3 regions of the Xanthobacter dioxanivorans genome follow, and region 3 is predicted to be linked to each of the others. Evidence: predicted binding sites of a transcription regulator. Region 3 holds the regulator's gene; each other region holds the start of a gene.
The links. The regulator HrcA, encoded in region 3, represses chaperone genes, less so after heat shock. The targets are predictions, from matches to a motif close to GTTAGCACTCNCNNNNNGNGAGTGCTAAC.
Positions count from the first base shown of each region.

Region 1 (5,604 bases), 2.3 Mb from region 3:
CACCGGCCACGCCGCCACCGACGCCGCCGACCGTGCCGCCAACCACGCCGCCCACCGGGCCGGCCGCCTTGTCACCCACGTTCGCGCCCGCATTGGCGCCCTGTTCGGCGCCCTTGACCACGCCCTGCGCGAATGCCGCGGTGGGGGCGAGAGCCAGGAAAAGGGCTGCCGCAGCAATGGTCGTCTTCATGGCTGATCCTTTCATGTTCGACAGATGCCGCACCGGTGCCGATGGCGAAAAAACGTCTCGGCCGTGCGCGCGATCCTCCGGGCTTCGTCGATCAACTGGCCCTGGGTCAACATAACCCGGCCGAAGCGTGGCCGCCACCGGCCCCGTCAATTCTCAGGGACGGGTTGGTTTGACCTTCAGCCGGACGAACGGCGACGGGGACGCCCCGGACAGGCCGGGGCGTGACCGCGGTGCTTTCGGATCGGATGCGCCGCCGCCTCCAGCCGCAGGCTATGCCCCCTCTCCCCTTGTGGGAGAGGGTTGGGGTGAGGGGTGGCACGGCGCCGGGAAACAGGGCGCAAACGGAGAAACCGGCCCCCTCACCCCCGTCCCCTCTCCCGCGAGGGGAGAGGGGAGGAGCGCCGCGTGTGCGGCACGGGAGGTGCCCGTCGCCCCATGCAACCGTCATCCCCCGGCCTGTCCGCGCCGGCGGAACCGTGGACGCCCCGGACGAGCCGGGGCATGACCGCGGTTTAATGCCGATTGCGAAACGAAAACGGCCGAGCAAGCTGCCCGGCCGTCTCCATTTCTTTCCATGCCGCCGCCCGAGCAAACCGGCATGCCGGTTTGCGTCACGAGAAGACTCGCCGGGCGGCGTCAGGCACTCTGCCTGGATCAGAAGTCCATGCCGCCGCCCGAGCAAACCGGCATGCCGGTTTGCGTCACGAGAAGACTCGCCGGGCGGCGTCAGGCACTCTGCCTGGATCAGAAGTCCATGCCGCCGCCCGAGCAAACCGGCATGCCGGTTTGCGTCACGAGAAGACTCGCCGGGCGGCGTCAGGCACTCTGCCTGGATCAGAAGTCCATGCCGCCGCCCGAGCAAACCGGCATGCCGGTTTGCGTCACGAGAAGACTCGCCGGGCGGCGTCAGGCACTCTGCCTGGATCAGAAGTCCATGCCGCCGCCCGGCATGGCCGGGGCCGCGGGGGCGTTCTTCTTCGGCAGTTCGGCGATGAGCGCCTCGGTGGTGATCAGGAGGCCGGAGATGGAGGCGGCGTCCTGGAGGGCGGTGCGCACGACCTTGGTGGGGTCGATGATGCCCGACTTCACCATGTCCACGTATTCGCCGGTCTGGGCGTTGTAGCCGAAGCTGTAGTCGGAGGACTCGAGGATCTTGCCCACCACCACGGAGCCGTCGTCGCCCGCGTTCTGGACGATCTGGCGCGCCGGGGCCTGGATGGCGCGGCGGACGATCTCGATGCCGGTCTTCTGGTCGGCGTTGTCGACCTTGAGGCCTTCGAGCACCTTGATGGAGCGCAGCAGGGCCACGCCGCCGCCGGGCACGATGCCTTCTTCCACCGCGGCGCGGGTGGCGTGCAGGGCGTCGTCCACGCGGTCCTTCTTCTCCTTGACTTCCACTTCCGTGGAGCCGCCCACGCGTACCACGGCGACGCCGCCGGCGAGCTTGGCGAGGCGCTCCTGCGCCTTCTCACGGTCGTAGTCGGAGGTGGTGGTCTCGATCTGGGCGCGGATCTGGGAGATGCGGGCCTCGATGTCGGCCTTCTCGCCGGCGCCGTCGACGATGGTGGTGTTCTCCTTCTCGATCACCACCTTCTTGGCGCGGCCGAGCATGGAGAGGTTCACGCTGTCGAGCTTGATGCCGACTTCCTCGGAGATCACCGTGCCGCCGGTCAGGATCGCGATGTCCTGTAGCATGGCCTTGCGGCGGTCGCCGAAGCCGGGGGCCTTCACCGCCGCGACCTTCAGGCCGCCGCGCAGCTTGTTCACCACCAGGGTGGCGAGGGCCTCGCCTTCCACGTCCTCGGCGATGATCAGCAGCGGACGGGCCGACTGCACCACCGCCTCGAGCACGGGGAGGAGCTCCTGCAGGCCGGACAGCTTCTTCTCGTTGATGAGGATGTAGGGCTCCTCGAACTCAACGCGCATCTTCTCGGCGTTGGTCACGAAGTAGGGCGAGAGGTAGCCGCGATCGAACTGCATGCCCTCCACCACGTCGAGCTCGGTCTCGAAGGACTTGGCTTCCTCGACGGTGATGACGCCCTCGTTGCCGACCTTCTTCATCGCCTCGGCGAGGAACTTGCCGACCTCGGCGTCGCCGTTGGCGGAGATGGTGCCGACCTGGGCGATCTCGTCGTTGGAGGTCACCTTCTTGGAGTTGGCGGCCAGGTCCTTGACGATGGCATCCACCGCGAGGTCGATGCCGCGCTTGAGGTCCATGGGGTTCATGCCGGCGGCAACCGCCTTGGCGCCCTCGCGGACGATGGCCTGGGCCAGCACGGTGGCGGTGGTGGTGCCGTCGCCGGCAAGGTCGTTGGTCTTGGAGGCGACCTCACGCACCAGCTGGGCGCCGAGGTTCTCGAACTTGTCCTCGAGCTCGATCTCCTTGGCCACCGACACACCGTCCTTGGTGATGCGGGGGGCGCCGAAGCTCTTCTCGATCACCACGTTGCGGCCCTTGGGGCCGAGGGTGACCTTCACGGCATTGGCGAGGATATCGACGCCGCGCAGGACCTTGTCGCGCGCATCGACGGAAAATTTTACGTCCTTGGCAGCCATGGGGCATGCTCCTTCAGATTGGGACGATGGAGTTCAGGAATTCAAGCGAGGGAAGGCGCGCTCAGGCGGCCTTCTTGGCGCCGGCAGGAGCGTCGAGCACGCCGAGGATGTCGCTCTCCTTCATGATGAGCAGATCCTGGCCGTCGATCTTGACCTCGGTGCCGGACCACTTGCCGAACAGCACGATGTCACCGGCCTTCACGTCGAGGGCGACGATCTCGCCCTTCTCGTTGCGGGCGCCGGAGCCCACGGCGATCACTTCGCCCTGCTGCGGCTTTTCCTTCGCCGTATCGGGAATGATGATGCCGCCGGCGGACTTCGCTTCGGCGTCGATGCGCTTCACAACCACGCGGTCGTGCAGAGGACGGAAACCCATCGGGAAACCTCCGGTTTGATGCTTCTTTTCAAGGCGCGGGCACCCCTGCGCCCGGCCCGAACGCGATCTAAGGGCCTTGTTTTCGTCCCGCAAGGGGCCGGACGAAAAATTTAGCACTCGCCGTGCGGGAGTGCTAGCAGCGCCGGAACGCGAGGAAAATCAAAGGCGGGTCGCGTGCGAGGCGGTCCGGACAGGGCTCGGCGCCCGAGCGGGGCCGGTTGTCAGCAGTCTCCGCTATGCGCTGCTAGCCCTTTGTTTTTGCAAGAAGAAACTAAACTTTAGCCTTGGCGGGACGAAACTCTGGAGCCGACAATGCATTGTCTGGTCCCGGCGTATCCCGCGGCTGGCTGCGGGACCTCCGGGTTCGGGGATATGGAGGTGTGACCCATGGTAACCCGTTCATCCCAAGGGGCCCCGGTGACTCAATCGTCCCTGGGGGCCCGCTCGTCCCAGGTGTCGCGCGACTTCGCCTTGCAGATGGAGGGCTACGGCCTCGCCACGGCCGAGATCCTCTACCGCATGCCCGACCATCCCAGCCTTCTTCAGACCTATCTCTGGCAGGAATACGACCTCTGCCCGAAGTTCCCCGAGCTCAACCGGTTCCTGGACTTCTGGAAACGGGAGATCGAGGGGCGGCTGCATTCGGTGCGGGTGGCCCATTGCGGCCTCATCAAGCCGGCGGAGCTGAGGTCGGTGGACGGGATGTTCCTGCTCAACTGACGCGCCCGAAGGCCCGACGCACGCCTGTCGCAACCGGATAACACCCGGCTGTCGCCGCCTGCGCCTAGCCTTTCCTCCGAAGCCGGCGGCCGGTGCGGCCGCGGCCAGCGGGGAGAATGCGGATGCCGGGCAAGCGCATTTTGATGATCGTCGGGGATTTCGGCGAGGACTACGAGATCATGGTGCCGTTCCAGGCGCTGCTGGCGGTGGGGCACGCGGTGGATTCGGTCTGTCCGGGCAAGAAGGCCGGCGACAAGGTCGCCACCGCCATCCACGATTTCGAGGGCCACCAGACCTATACCGAGAAGCCGGGCCACCTTTTCACGCTCAATGCCACCTTCGCGGCGGTTGATCCCGCGGACTACGACGCGCTGCTGGTGCCGGGCGGGCGGGCGCCGGAATACCTGCGGCTCGATCCGGCGGTGATCGCCGCGGTGCGCCACTTCTTCGACGCCGGCAAGCCGGTGGCCGCCATCTGCCACGGCGCCCAGCTCCTCGCCGCCGCCCGCGTCCTCGAGGGGCGCACCTGCTCGGCCTATCCGGCGTGCCGGCCAGAGGTGGAGCTGGCCGGCGGCACCTATGCCGACATTCCCGTCGATGCCGCCGTCACCGAAGGCAACCTCGTGAGCGCGCCCGCCTGGCCGGCCCATCCGGCCTTTGTCGCGCAGTTCCTTGCCCTATTGGGCACGCGCATCTCCCATTGATCGCTAAATTGCGTTATTGGGAGATCGGGCGGCAAGGGCATGCGCGCTGTGCGGGGGTTCAGCGCGCATGCCCGTCCGCCGCCGTCCGCCCGGCGAGAGCAAAGCGGGGCGAATAGAGGGTCGCCGCATGTGCCGTTTGTTCGTCGAGGCGGATCCGGCGCTGTGGACCGCGGAAACGCGAGCCCTGCGCCTCAACGGCTTCTCCACCTCGGTGCGGCTGGAGGCCTTCTTCTGGACCGTTCTGGAACAGATCGCCGCGCGCGACGGCCTCACCGTAGGCCGGCTGGTGGCGCGGCTGCACGACGAGCTGACCGAGGCGGCGGCCGACATCGACAATTTCACCTCCTTCCTGCGGGTGTGCTGCGGACGCTTCCTCGCCTTGCAGGCGGCGGGCCTCGTGCCGCCGGCGGGGGCCCTGCGCGCGCTCGACGTCTCCTCCATCCTGCGCGCCGAAGGGGCGTCCCGCGACGGCCGGGCCCAGCCGGTTGCCGCCGCGCGGGGCCGGGGCGCACGGCCGGCGGCATGACCGAGGGGAAGGACCATGCCCTGACACTGCCGCTTTCCCGGTGCTATGAGTGATGCGACCACCCAACGAGGTCGCCTTGGATCACCGAACACCCAGAACGTCCGAACTGCTTGCCGCCGTCCTCGCCGCCCAGGAGGAGGACAAGGTGGCCATAGGCGATCTTGTGAACGCCTTGCGGAACCGCGCGTTCGGCATTCTCTTCCTCATCTTCGGCATCCCGAACTGCATTCCCATGCCGCCCGGCATCCCGGTCATCTGCGGCATCATCCTCGGCCTCATCGGCCTGCAGATGACCATGGGCCGGCAGGAATTGTGGCTGCCGGACTTCATCGCCCGCCGCACCTTCTCGCGTGCCATGCTGGAGGCGATCGTCACCAGGTCGCGGCCGTGGATCGAGCGCTTCGAGAACATCTCCCAGCCCCGCTATGAGCAGTTCGCCGGCCCCACCGCCCGGCGCGTGGTGGGCGCGACGGTGGTGCTGCTGGGCTTCATCCTGCTTCTGCCCATCCCCTTCCTCGGCAACCTGCCGCCC
Region 1 is NZ_CP063362.1:4,354,664-4,360,267, forward strand. Features, by position in the region: gene EZH22_RS20290 (hypothetical protein) at 1-190, opposite strand, end outside; gene groL (chaperonin GroEL) at 1,115-2,746, opposite strand; gene groES (co-chaperone GroES) at 2,808-3,122, opposite strand; gene EZH22_RS20305 (usg protein) at 3,600-3,842, shown strand; gene EZH22_RS20310 (DJ-1/PfpI family protein) at 3,965-4,546, shown strand; gene EZH22_RS20315 (ribbon-helix-helix domain-containing protein) at 4,674-5,072, shown strand; gene EZH22_RS20320 (exopolysaccharide biosynthesis protein) at 5,149-5,604, shown strand, end outside.
Region 1: the regulator HrcA is predicted to act here: its motif matches at 3,232-3,260, upstream of groES (co-chaperone GroES).

Region 2 (5,604 bases), 2.6 Mb from region 3:
ACAACATGTCCGTCTCCGGCGAGACCATCGATTACGGCCCCTGCGCCTTCCTGGACGCCTACGACCCGTCGACGGTGTTCTCATCCATCGACCAGATGGGCCGCTATGCCTATGGCAACCAGCCGGACATCGCCCATTGGAACCTCGCCCGCTTCGCTGAATGCCTCATTCCGCTGCTGGACGAGGACAAGGACGCGGCCATCGCCGCCGCCAACGACGCGCTGGGCCGCTTCCCGACGCGCTTCAAGGCCGCGCACCACGCCGGCCTCATCGCCAAGATCGGGCTCGATGGCGCGCCGGATGAGGCCGTGGCCGAGGCGGATCTGGCTCTCGCCCTCGACCTCTTGGCGGTGATGGCGGCGTCGAAGGCGGATTTCACCCTCACCTTCCGGCGGCTCGGCGCCTTCGCCGCCGATCCGGAGGCGGAAGGTTCCGTGCGCGACCTGTTCCTCGACCGGGAGGCCTTCGACGCCTGGGCGATGCGCTGGCGGGAGCGGCTGGACGCAAGGGGACGCGACGGCGCCGCGGTGCGCGCGGCCATGGACCGGGTGAACCCGGCCTTCATTCCGCGCAACCATCTGGTGGAAGCGGTGATTACCGCGGCCATCGAGCGTGGCGATTTCTCTCCCTTCGAGGAGCTCAACAAGGTCCTGGCGCGGCCGTACGAGGACCAGCCGGCCTTTGCCGCCTACGCCGAACTCCCCCCGCAGATGGAGGGCTACCAGACGTTCTGCGGGACGTGAACCTCATCGGGCGGCGCAGCGCTGCCTGAGAAACCGGAAATCCAAACGAAAAGGGCGCGGCCGAAGCCGCGCCCTCTCGCATACCTCAGATGAGGCGATGGATCAGAAGTCCATGCCGCCCCCCAAAGCCGGCATCGCCGGCTTTGGGGCCTAAGACCTTGGTTGGCCTGGACTTCCTCAGAAGTCCATGCCGCCCATACCGCCCATGCCGCCGCCGGGCATGGAGGGGGCGCCGCCGCCGTCACGCTTGGGGGCCTCGGCCACCAGTGCTTCGGTGGTGACGATCAGGGCGGCGATGGAGGCCGCATCCTGCAGGGCGGTGCGCACCACCTTCGCCGGATCGACGATACCGGCAGAGATCATGTCCACGTATTCTTCGGTCTGCGCGTTGAAGCCGAAGTTCGGATCGTTGGACTCCTGCACCTTGCCCACCACGATGGAGCCTTCCACGCCGGAATTCTCGGCGATCTGGCGGATGGGGGCCTCGAGGGCGCGCAGGACGATCTTGATGCCAGCCTTGATGTCGGCGTTGTCGGAGGTGACCGTCTCCACCGCCTTCTTGGCGCGCAGCAGGGCCACGCCGCCGCCGGGAACGATGCCTTCTTCCACCGCAGCGCGGGTGGCGTTCAGGGCGTCGTCAACGCGGTCCTTCTTCTCCTTGACTTCCACTTCCGTGGAGCCGCCGACGCGGATCACCGCGACGCCGCCCGCGAGCTTGGCCAGGCGCTCCTGGAGCTTCTCGCGGTCGTAGTCCGAGGAGGTCTCCTCGATCTGCGCCTTGATCTGGTTGACGCGGGCCTCGATGTCGGCCTTCTCGCCGACGCCGTCCACGATGGTGGTCTTCTCCTTCTCGAGAATCACCTTCTTGGCGCGGCCGAGCTGGGCGAGGGTCACATTCTCAAGCTTGATGCCGAGATCTTCCGAGATCACGGTACCGCCGGTGAGGATGGCGATATCCTCCAGCATGGCCTTGCGACGGTCGCCGAAGCCCGGGGCCTTCACCGCCGCAACCTTCAGGCCGCCGCGCAGCTTGTTCACCACCAGGGTGGCGAGCGCCTCGCCTTCCACGTCCTCGGCCACGATGACCAGGGGACGGCCGGTCTGCACCACGGCCTCGAGGACCGGCAGGATCGGCTGGAGGCCGGAGAGCTTCTTCTCGAAGATGAGGAGGTAGGGCTCTTCCAGGTCGGCGATCATCTTCTCCGCATTGGTGATGAAGTACGGAGAGAGATAGCCGCGGTCGAACTGCATGCCTTCGACCACTTCGAGCTCGGTCTCGGCGGTCTTGGCTTCCTCGACGGTGATGACGCCCTCGTTGCCCACGCGCTGCATGGCGCCGGCGATCATCTCGCCGATGGAGGCATCGCCGTTGGCGGAGATGGTGCCGACCTGCGCGACTTCCGCGGAGGAGGAGACCTTCTTGGCGCGGCCCTTGATGTCGGCGATGGCGGCGGCGACGGCGAGATCGATGCCGCGCTTCAGGTCCATCGGGTTCATGCCGGCGGCAACCGCCTTGGCGCCTTCCTTGACGATGGCCTGGGCCAGAACGGTGGCGGTGGTGGTGCCGTCGCCGGCCAGGTCGTTGGTCTTGGAGGCGACCTCACGCACCAGCTGGGCGCCGAGGTTCTCGAACTTGTCCTCGAGCTCGATCTCCTTGGCGACGGTGACGCCGTCCTTGGTGATGCGGGGGGCGCCGAAGGACTTCTCAATCACCACGTTGCGGCCCTTGGGGCCGAGGGTGACCTTCACCGCGTTGGCGAGGATATCGACGCCGCGCAGCAGCTTCTCGCGCGCATCGCCGGAAAACTTGACTTCTTTGGCAGCCATTTCGGCCTCCTGAATGGGGTTTCTTCAGTTCCGGCTGGACCGGAGGGCGATCACTCGCCGGCAGATCACTTGGTGATCACGCCGAGGATGTCGCTCTCCTTCATGATGAGCAGGTCGGCGCCGTCGATCTTCACTTCGGTGCCCGACCACTTGCCGAACAGCACGCGGTCACCGGCCTTCACGTCGAGGGGGACGAGCTTGCCCGCCTCGTCGCGCGCGCCAGCGCCAACCGCGATCACCTCGCCCTCCTGGGGCTTTTCCTTGACGGTGTCGGGGATGATGATGCCGCCAGCGGTCTTCTGCTCGGCTTCGATGCGCTTGACGACCACACGGTCGTGCAGGGGACGGAAGGACATGTATATACCTCTCCGAGGGGCGCGAGCCCGAGGGCTCGCCGGTTCTGGCACTCATGCGGGGAGAGTGCCAAGCTCGTTGCGGAGATAAGCGGGCCATCCCGCCCCGTCAAGGCGCGGTGCAACATATGGCATGGCGGCGGGTGGCGGACGTAAAACTAGCAAAGCGGTAACCCTGCCAGCCTATGGTTCAAGCCAAGCCATGGAATCGACGTGGACGGTGCCAGCCATTATGGTCGGCGGCACCGGCTGGTGTGGCGGGCGATTGGAAACTGGCCCCAGGCGGGCGGGAGGCCTCGGAAAGCTCATGAACAAGATGTTTGCGTGGTCGAAGTCGGAGGCCGGCACCGCGCGCCGCGCCGGCCTCGCGGGTGTCGCCGTGATGGCCATGGCGCTGTCGCTCGCCGCGTGCACCACCAGCCCCACCGAGGCGCCGCCCCCCTCCAGGCCGCAATATACGAGCCCGATTCCCCCGATCGCCTCGTCGGCCGCTGGGGCCTTGCCGCTTACCACCGTCCGGACGACGCCACCCGCACCGAGAACCAGGCCCGGGCCTCGTGCGGCAACAATCCCTACGTCATCACCGCCGGCTCCAGTGGCGGCGTGATGATGTATCTCGCCGACGACAACAAGCTGACGGAGCTGGTCTCCAAGCAGTCGGGCGGCGGCCCGGTGTTCATCGGCCCGCCCGACGACCCCGCCGGCGGCGAGCGCGACCGCCAGGTGGTCCGTTTCGACGGCAACGTGCTGGTGCTGAAGTTCGTGGACCCCGAGGTGGCCAAGCGCTACGGCACCATGGTCTACGTGCGCTGCTCCTGAGCGGTTGCCGGCGCTGCGGCGCCGGCTTTCGCCTTTGCTCGAACGGCAAAAGCGCTCTGGCCCCATGGATCTGGGCCGCCCGTCTCCTGCCGCCGCATTCCTGCGTGATGCGGCGGGGTGAACGGCCGGCCCCCTTCCTCCCGGCCGCGAGACGGCTGCGTTCACGCGCCCCTGCGGAGATCGCTTTCGGGGCTCGCTTTCAGCGGCTGAACGCCCCAAGCATCGCCGAGCCGCGATTGGTGGGATCGAAGATGTGCAGCCCGAGCTCCTCCGTGAGCTCGCGGAAGGCGGCGATGCCGCGGACCGAATTGCCCTTGGCGTCGAGGCGCGGCGAATAGGTGCCGATGCCCAGCTGCCGATTCACCACCCCGAGAATGCCCCCGCCTACCCCGCTCTTTGCCGGCACGCCCACATCGAACGCCCAGTTGCCGGCGAAATCGTACATGCCCGACGTGAACATGACGGAGAGCGTGTTGCGGACCGCTTCCACCCCGAACACGGTCGCCCGGGTCAGCGGGTTTTCCCCGATATTGGCCAGCGTCGCGCCCATCCGGGCGAGGTCGGAGGCGGTGACGAGGATGGAGCACTGGCGGAAATAGAGATCGACCGTGGCATCCACGTCCGCATCGAGCGCGCCGGCGCTCTTGAGCAGATGGGCGATGCCGCGGTTGCGGTGACCGGTCTCCGCCTCGGAGCGATAGACCGTCTCGTCGATGTCGAGCCGGCGCCCCGCCGCGGCCGAGAAGCGGTCCATCAGCATCTCGAAAGCCTCGCCGCCATACGCGCCGGCGATGAGGCCGCTGACGGTGATGGCACCCGCATTCACCATCGGATTGTAGGGACGGTTGGTGGTCGGGTCGAAAACGATGGCGTTGAAAGCGTCACCCGAGGGTTCGACCCCCACGTGGGCGAGCACCTTTTCCCGGCCCAGCGCCTCAAGTGCGAGACAATAGGCAAGCGCCTTCGAGATGGACTGGATGGTGAAAGGCACCTCCACGTCGCCCACCCCCACGAGCTCGCCCTCGACCGAGATCGCGGCAATGCCGAACCGCTCCGGATCGACGCGCGCCAGCTCCGGGATATAGGCCGCGAGTTCGCCCGAAATATCGTGCCGCGCGCGCTCGTAGGTGTGGCGGACGACCGATTCGAGTCCATAGGCGCCGCCCGCACTCTGGCTCACTGCCATGATCGCTCCTTTAACGTCCCACGCCGCGCGGCCTGCCGCCAGAAAGCCTGCCCGGCCAAACCTCACCCCGGCGGGGATCACGATGCGATCCTGCCCGAACGGACAGCGGACGAACAGGCGCCAAGCGAACGACAAGCAGGGCTCGCGTCAATTCAGCAAGCACAAGACGTGCCAAGATCCCAGGGGAGACAATCAATGACGAGGAAGGCTGCTGCAATCCGGAGACCGGGATGAAAAGTCCCCCAATCTAAAATTCATACAAATACAAAAATGAGATAATTTGGAATTTTAAAACTTATAAATTTATGAATGAAAGATACTTTCGACTTGATCACTCAAAAATTCAATCATACCGATCTGCATATATTAAATTAAATTGCGAGTTCAGATATGGGGTGTGCATTGATGCCCTGCCGCCAGCATCGGCGACATCCGAATGCCTTTCCCGTCCTGATACTGGCTACGGTCGTTCGCATGGTCGAGATCGCATGACCGCGGACGGTGGCGGAAGGACGGACATCCGGGACCCGGCAATTGCTGCCCCGCGCAGCAGCGGACGATTCCAGCTGCGTCCGCTGCTGGTGGTGGTCCACCGCGTCCTGGGCCTCACCACCGCCCTCTTCCTCGCCGTTGCCGGATTGACGGGCAGCCTGCTCGCCTTCCACACGGAAATCGA
Region 2 is NZ_CP063362.1:5,743,918-5,749,521, forward strand. Features, by position in the region: gene EZH22_RS26765 (protein adenylyltransferase SelO) at 1-743, shown strand, start outside; gene groL (chaperonin GroEL) at 921-2,570, opposite strand; gene groES (co-chaperone GroES) at 2,636-2,926, opposite strand; gene EZH22_RS26780 (hypothetical protein) at 3,332-3,742, shown strand; gene glsA (glutaminase A) at 3,942-4,928, opposite strand; gene EZH22_RS26790 (PepSY-associated TM helix domain-containing protein) at 5,417-5,604, shown strand, end outside.
Region 2: the regulator HrcA is predicted to act here: its motif matches at 2,970-2,998, upstream of groES (co-chaperone GroES).

Region 3 (5,604 bases):
CACCATGGTGCCGCCGCATATCGCCGCCGGCACCCGCGTGGTCATCATGACCGCCGACGCCTCCTACGTGGAACGCGCGAAGGACTGATCGCCTCGTCCCGGCGCCGGCCGGGAACACGCATTTCAGCCGCCAGCCACGACGGATGGAACTTTTACCAGTTCTGTCTGTTGTGGTGGAAAATGGCAGCGGGTCAGGCGTTTGGCGATGAACTTCACAGGATTGCGGGTGCTGGTGGTCGAGGACGAGTTCCTCGTCGCCTTGGGGCTGGAGGACAATCTCCGCTCCCTCGGCTATAGCGTCGTCGGCCCCATTTCCAGCCTTCGGGCGGCGCTGGAGGCTGCGGCCCACGAGCGCGTCGATGCCGCAATCCTCGACGTCAACCTCAATGGCGAGCCGGTCTACCCCGCCGCCGCCATCCTCGCCGGCCGCGGCATCCCCTTCATCTTCTGCTCTGGCTATACGGGCGCGGTGCGCGTGCCGCGGGAATTCGCCGACGCTCCCCGCGTGGGCAAGCCCTACACCAGCCAGGTCATCGCGGACGCCCTCGCCGACCTGTTGTCGGGCGGCACAGTCGGATCGGCCGGCGGCAGCGGTGCCCGGGCCGCCCCGAGCGAGGCCTGAGCGGAACGCTCACGCCTGCGCGGCAGAACAGGCGGATCACGAGAAGCGCAATCCGCCGAAGCGAGCATTCCGGAAATGCAAAAGGCGCATGGCCTCAGGCCGCGCCGGCTTCCTTGCCGGGCGAGGCGGCTTCCGCCTTCGGGCCACCACGCGCCACGCCCACCATGGCGGGCCGCAGCACGCGCTCGCCAATGACGTAGCCCGCCTGCACCACCTGCACCACGGTGCCCGAGGGCACGCTCGGGTCGGGCACTTCGAACATGGCCTGATGGATGTTGGGGTCGAACTTCTCGCCCTTCGGCTCGATCTTGCGGATGCCGTGCTTCTCCAGCGCCTTGATCAGGCCGCGCTCGGTCAGCTCCAGCCCGTCCAGCAGCGCCTTCAGGCCGCCCTCGGCGGTGGCCTTGGCCGCATCGTCCACCGACCCCAGGGCCCGCGCCAGGTCATCGGCGACATTCAGCACGTCGCGCGCGAAAGAGGCGATGCCGTAGGTCCGGGCGTCCGCAACTTCCTTCTCGGCCCGGCGGCGGATGTTCTCCGCCTCGGCGAAGGCGCGCAGGAACTTGTCCTTCAGCCCGGCGATCTCGGCCTCGAGGCGCTGCTTCTCGCCGTCGTCCACGCCGATCTGCGCATCTGCGGTGGCGAGGGCTTCCGCCTCGGCCGTCGCTTCATTGACGGCCGCCGTGCCCGCACCGTTTTCGCTTGCGTCGCCGCCGGTCTCGGGCGCGCGCTTCTGCTCGCTCATCCGGTTTCTTCCCCTGCCTCAAGTTTTGCCCCCCGGTTTCGCACCATTGGAGGCAAAGGCCAAACTTTCCCCGCGCATATCGGGGCGGCGCGGGGAAAAATCAAGACTGCGCGAGATCGCGTTCAGGCGGCATCCGCCCCCGGAGCGCCGAGCACGCGGCTGACGAGGCGGGCGGTGAAGTCCACCATGGGCACGATCCGCCCGTAATTGAGCCGCGTCGGGCCGATGACGCCGAGCACCCCCACCACCCGCCCCTGCCCGTCCCGGTAGGGGGCGACGATGGTGGAGGAGCCGGAGAGGGAGAACAGCCGGTTCTCCGAGCCGATGAAGATGCGCAGGGACTGCGCCTCCTCCGCCCGGCCGAGCAGGTCCACCACCTCGCGCTTGGTCTCCAGGTCGTCGAACAGCAGGCGGATGCGCTCCAGGTCCTCCAGCGCGTGCAGGTCTTCCAGCAGCTTGGCCTGGCCGCGGACGATGAGCTTGCGTTCCCCCGGCGCGTCGCCGGACCAGGAGGCGAGCCCCGCCTCCACCACCCGGGCGGTGAGGGTGTCGAGGTCGCGCCGCAGGTCGGAGAGCAGGGTCTCCATCTCCGAGCGGGCCTCGGCGAGGGTGCGGCCACGGATGTGGGCGTTCAGGAAGTTGGTCGCCTCGGTCAGCGCCGAAACGGGCAGCCCGGTAGGCAGCGGCAGCACGCGGTTCTCCACCTGCCCGTCCTCGGAGACGAGGATGACCAAAGCCCGGCCCGGCTCCAGCGGCACGAATTCCACGTGCTTCAGCCGCGGATCGGTCTTGTTCGTGGTCACCACGCCGGCCCCGCGGGCGAGGCCCGAGAGCAGGGCGGAGGCTTCCTGCAGCACGCCATCCACCGTGGTGTTCTTGGCGGCAGCCATCACCTGCGTCTCGATATTGGTGCGGTCGCGCTCGTTGATGTCGCCGATCTCCAGGAGGGCATCGACGAAGAAGCGCAGGCCGCGCTCGGTGGGCAGCCGCCCGGCGCTGGTGTGGGGGGCGTAGACGAGGCCCGCGCCCTCCAGGTCCGCCATTACGTTGCGCACCGAGGCCGGCGAGAGCGTCATGGGGATGAGGCGAGAGAGGTTGCGCGATCCCACGGGCTCGCCGGTGGCGAGGTAGCTTTCCACGATCTGCCGGAAGATCTCCCGCGCGCGCTGGTCGATCTGCGCGAGGCCGCCGGCGGCGAGGGGCAGGAGGGGATCGAGCGCCACTGTGCTTGTCTTCCTTTCGGCGGGCATGGGCCCGCACGCCCCATTATGTGTCCATGACCGGGCCTGTGTTCAAGCGTCCTGCGCGGGGGCCTGCGCGCGGCCTTGCTTCCCACGCGGGCCCGGCCGCTCTAAAAGGAGCGCCCGAGACCCGATAGAATACCAAGAAAGAGGTAGTTCCCATGCGCCCCAGCAAGCGCGCCGCCGACGAGATGCGCGCCGTTTCCTTCGAACGGGGCGTCATGCGCCACGCGGAAGGCTCCTGCCTCGTGAAGTTCGGCGACACCCACGTGCTCGTCTCCGCCACTCTGGAGGAGCGTCTGCCGCCATGGCTCAAGGGCCAGGGCCGCGGCTGGGTGACGGCGGAATATGCCATGCTGCCCCGTGCCACCCACGACCGCACCCGGCGCGAATCCACCACTGGCAAGCAGTCCGGCCGCACCCAGGAGATCCAGCGCCTCATCGGCCGCTCCCTGCGCTCGGTCACCGACCTCGTGGCCATGGGCGAGAAGCAGATCACCCTCGACTGCGACGTGCTCCAGGCCGATGGCGGCACCCGCACCGCCTCCATCACCGGCGCCTGGATCGCGCTTTACGATTGCCTGTCGTGGATGCGCCAGCGCTCCATGATCAAGGAGATGCCGCTGAAGCAGCACGTGGCGGCGGTGTCCTGCGGCATCTATGAGGGCACGCCGGTGCTCGACCTCGACTATGCCGAGGACTCGGTGGCCGAGACCGACGCCAATTTCGTCATGACCGGCACCGGCGGCATCGTCGAGATCCAGGGCACGGCGGAAAAGACCCCCTTCACCCAGGACGAGCTCCTGTCCCTCCTCGCCCTCGCCCGCTCCGGGGTGGACAAGCTGGTGGGCCTGCAGAAGCTCGCGGTGGGCTGATGGGCCACCGCCGCCTTGACGGCCGCCTCGTGGTGGCCACCCACAATCCCGGCAAGCTCATCGAGATGCGCATGCTGCTGGAACCGCACGGGGTGGAGGCGGTCTCCGCCGGGGAGCTGCGCCTCCCCGAGCCGGAGGAGACCGAGGAGACCTTCTTCGGCAACGCGCGCCTGAAGGCGGTGGCGGCGGCGCAGGCGGCGCAGCTTCCCGCCTTCGCCGACGATTCGGGGCTCGTCATCGATGCCCTCGGCGGCGCTCCGGGCATCCACACCGCCCGCTGGGCCGGGCCGGAGCGGGACTTCGAGATGGCCATGGAGAAGGTGGAGGTGGAGCTGCAGAAGGTGGGCGCCACGGCGCCGGAACAGCGCCGCGCCCGCTTCGTCTCGGCCCTGTGCATCGCCTGGCCGGACGGGCACCTGGAGGAATTCGAGGGGGTGGTCGACGGCACCCTGGTCTGGCCGCCCCGGGGCGCCAAGGGCTTCGGCTACGATCCCATGTTCCTGCCGCAGGACCATGTGAAGACCTTCGCCGAGATGACGGCGGACGAGAAGCATTCCATGCCGCCCAAGGGGTTCGGCCTGTCGCACCGGGCACGGGCGTTCCTCAAGCTGTCGCAGGCGTGCCTGAAGGGATGAGCGTTCGACCGCAGACCGCCGGCGGCACGCCGGACACCTTGCCCCTGACGCCGGCGGAGCGGTCGCCCCCGCTCGGGTTGGGCGCCGCAGAGGGCGGCTTCGGCGTCTACGTCCACTGGCCCTTCTGCAAGGCCAAGTGCCCCTATTGCGACTTCAACAGCCATGTGCGGCAGGCGCCGCCGGATCAGGACCGCTTCATCGCCGCGTTCCGGCGCGAGATCGCGCACATGCGCGACCTGTCGGGACCGCTGCGGGCGCAGACCGTGTTCTTCGGCGGGGGCACGCCCTCCCTCATGGCGCCGGCGACGGTGGCGGCCATCCTTGCCGCCATCGACGCGGCATGGCCGCTCACGGCGGATGCCGAGGTGACGCTGGAGGCCAACCCCACCTCGGTGGAGGCGGAGCGCTTCCACGGCTATCGTGCGGCGGGCGTGAACCGGGTCTCGCTCGGGGTGCAGGCCCTTGACGACACGGACCTGCAGGGCCTCGGGCGGATGCATTCGGTGGCCGAGGCCCTGGCCGCCGTCGCCATCGCCCGGAGGGCGTTCACGCGCGTGTCCTTCGATCTCATCTACGCTCGCCCGCGGCAGACGCCGGAGGGATGGGCCGCAGAGCTGAAGCGCGCCCTGGCGGAGGGCTGCGAGCACCTCTCCCTCTACCAGCTCACCATCGAGCCGGGCACGCCGTTCGAGCGGCTCTACGGCGCCGGCAAGCTGATCCTGCCCGACGACGAGGTGTCGCGCGCCCTGTGGGACGTGACGCAGGAGGTGACGGCCGCGGCCGGCCTTCCCGCCTACGAGGTTTCCAACCATGCCCGTCCGGGAGCGGAGGCGCGGCACAATCTGGTGTATTGGCGCTACGGCACCTATGCCGGCATCGGTGCCGGTGCGCATGGCCGGCTGCTGGTGGAGGGCGCGCGCCGCGCCCTCTTCACCGAACGCGCGCCGGAGGGCTGGCTGGCGCAAGTCGAGGCCAACGGCCACGGCATCGTCAGCGACGAGGCCCTCTCCCCCGCCGAGCAGGCAGACGAGATGCTGCTGATGGGGCTCCGCCTGAAGGAAGGCGTGGACCTCGCCCGCCACGCCCGGCTCGGCGGACGGGTGGTGCCGGAGCGCATCGCGGCGCTGGTGGCCGAGGGGATGGTAACGCTTGCCGGCGACCGGTTGAAAGTGACCGATGCCGGCTTCCCGGTGCTCAATGCGGTGATCGCGGCGCTGGCGGGGTAGGGGCCCTCGTGTCCCGGCCGGCCGGAACGGAGAGAAGCGCAGTGGAAGGAGAGCCGGGACCCGCGCAAGGAGACGCGAGAGGTGCGCTGGACCCCGGCCCGGCGCTTCGGCTGCGCCGTCGCTTGGCCGGGGAATTTCGGCCGGGGGACCTTTGGCGCCCCTCACTCCGCGTAGGGATTGTCCTTCTGCCGCAGGGTCAGCCGGATCGGCACGCCGGGTAGGTCGAAGCTCTCGCGCAGGCCGTTCACCAGGTAGCGGAT
Region 3 is NZ_CP063362.1:2,104,386-2,109,989, forward strand. Features, by position in the region: gene efp (elongation factor P) at 1-88, shown strand, start outside; gene EZH22_RS09950 (response regulator) at 206-622, shown strand; gene grpE (nucleotide exchange factor GrpE) at 717-1,367, opposite strand; gene hrcA (heat-inducible transcriptional repressor HrcA) at 1,490-2,617, opposite strand; gene rph (ribonuclease PH) at 2,770-3,483, shown strand; gene rdgB (RdgB/HAM1 family non-canonical purine NTP pyrophosphatase) at 3,483-4,118, shown strand; gene hemW (radical SAM family heme chaperone HemW) at 4,115-5,344, shown strand; gene der (ribosome biogenesis GTPase Der) at 5,506-5,604, opposite strand, start outside.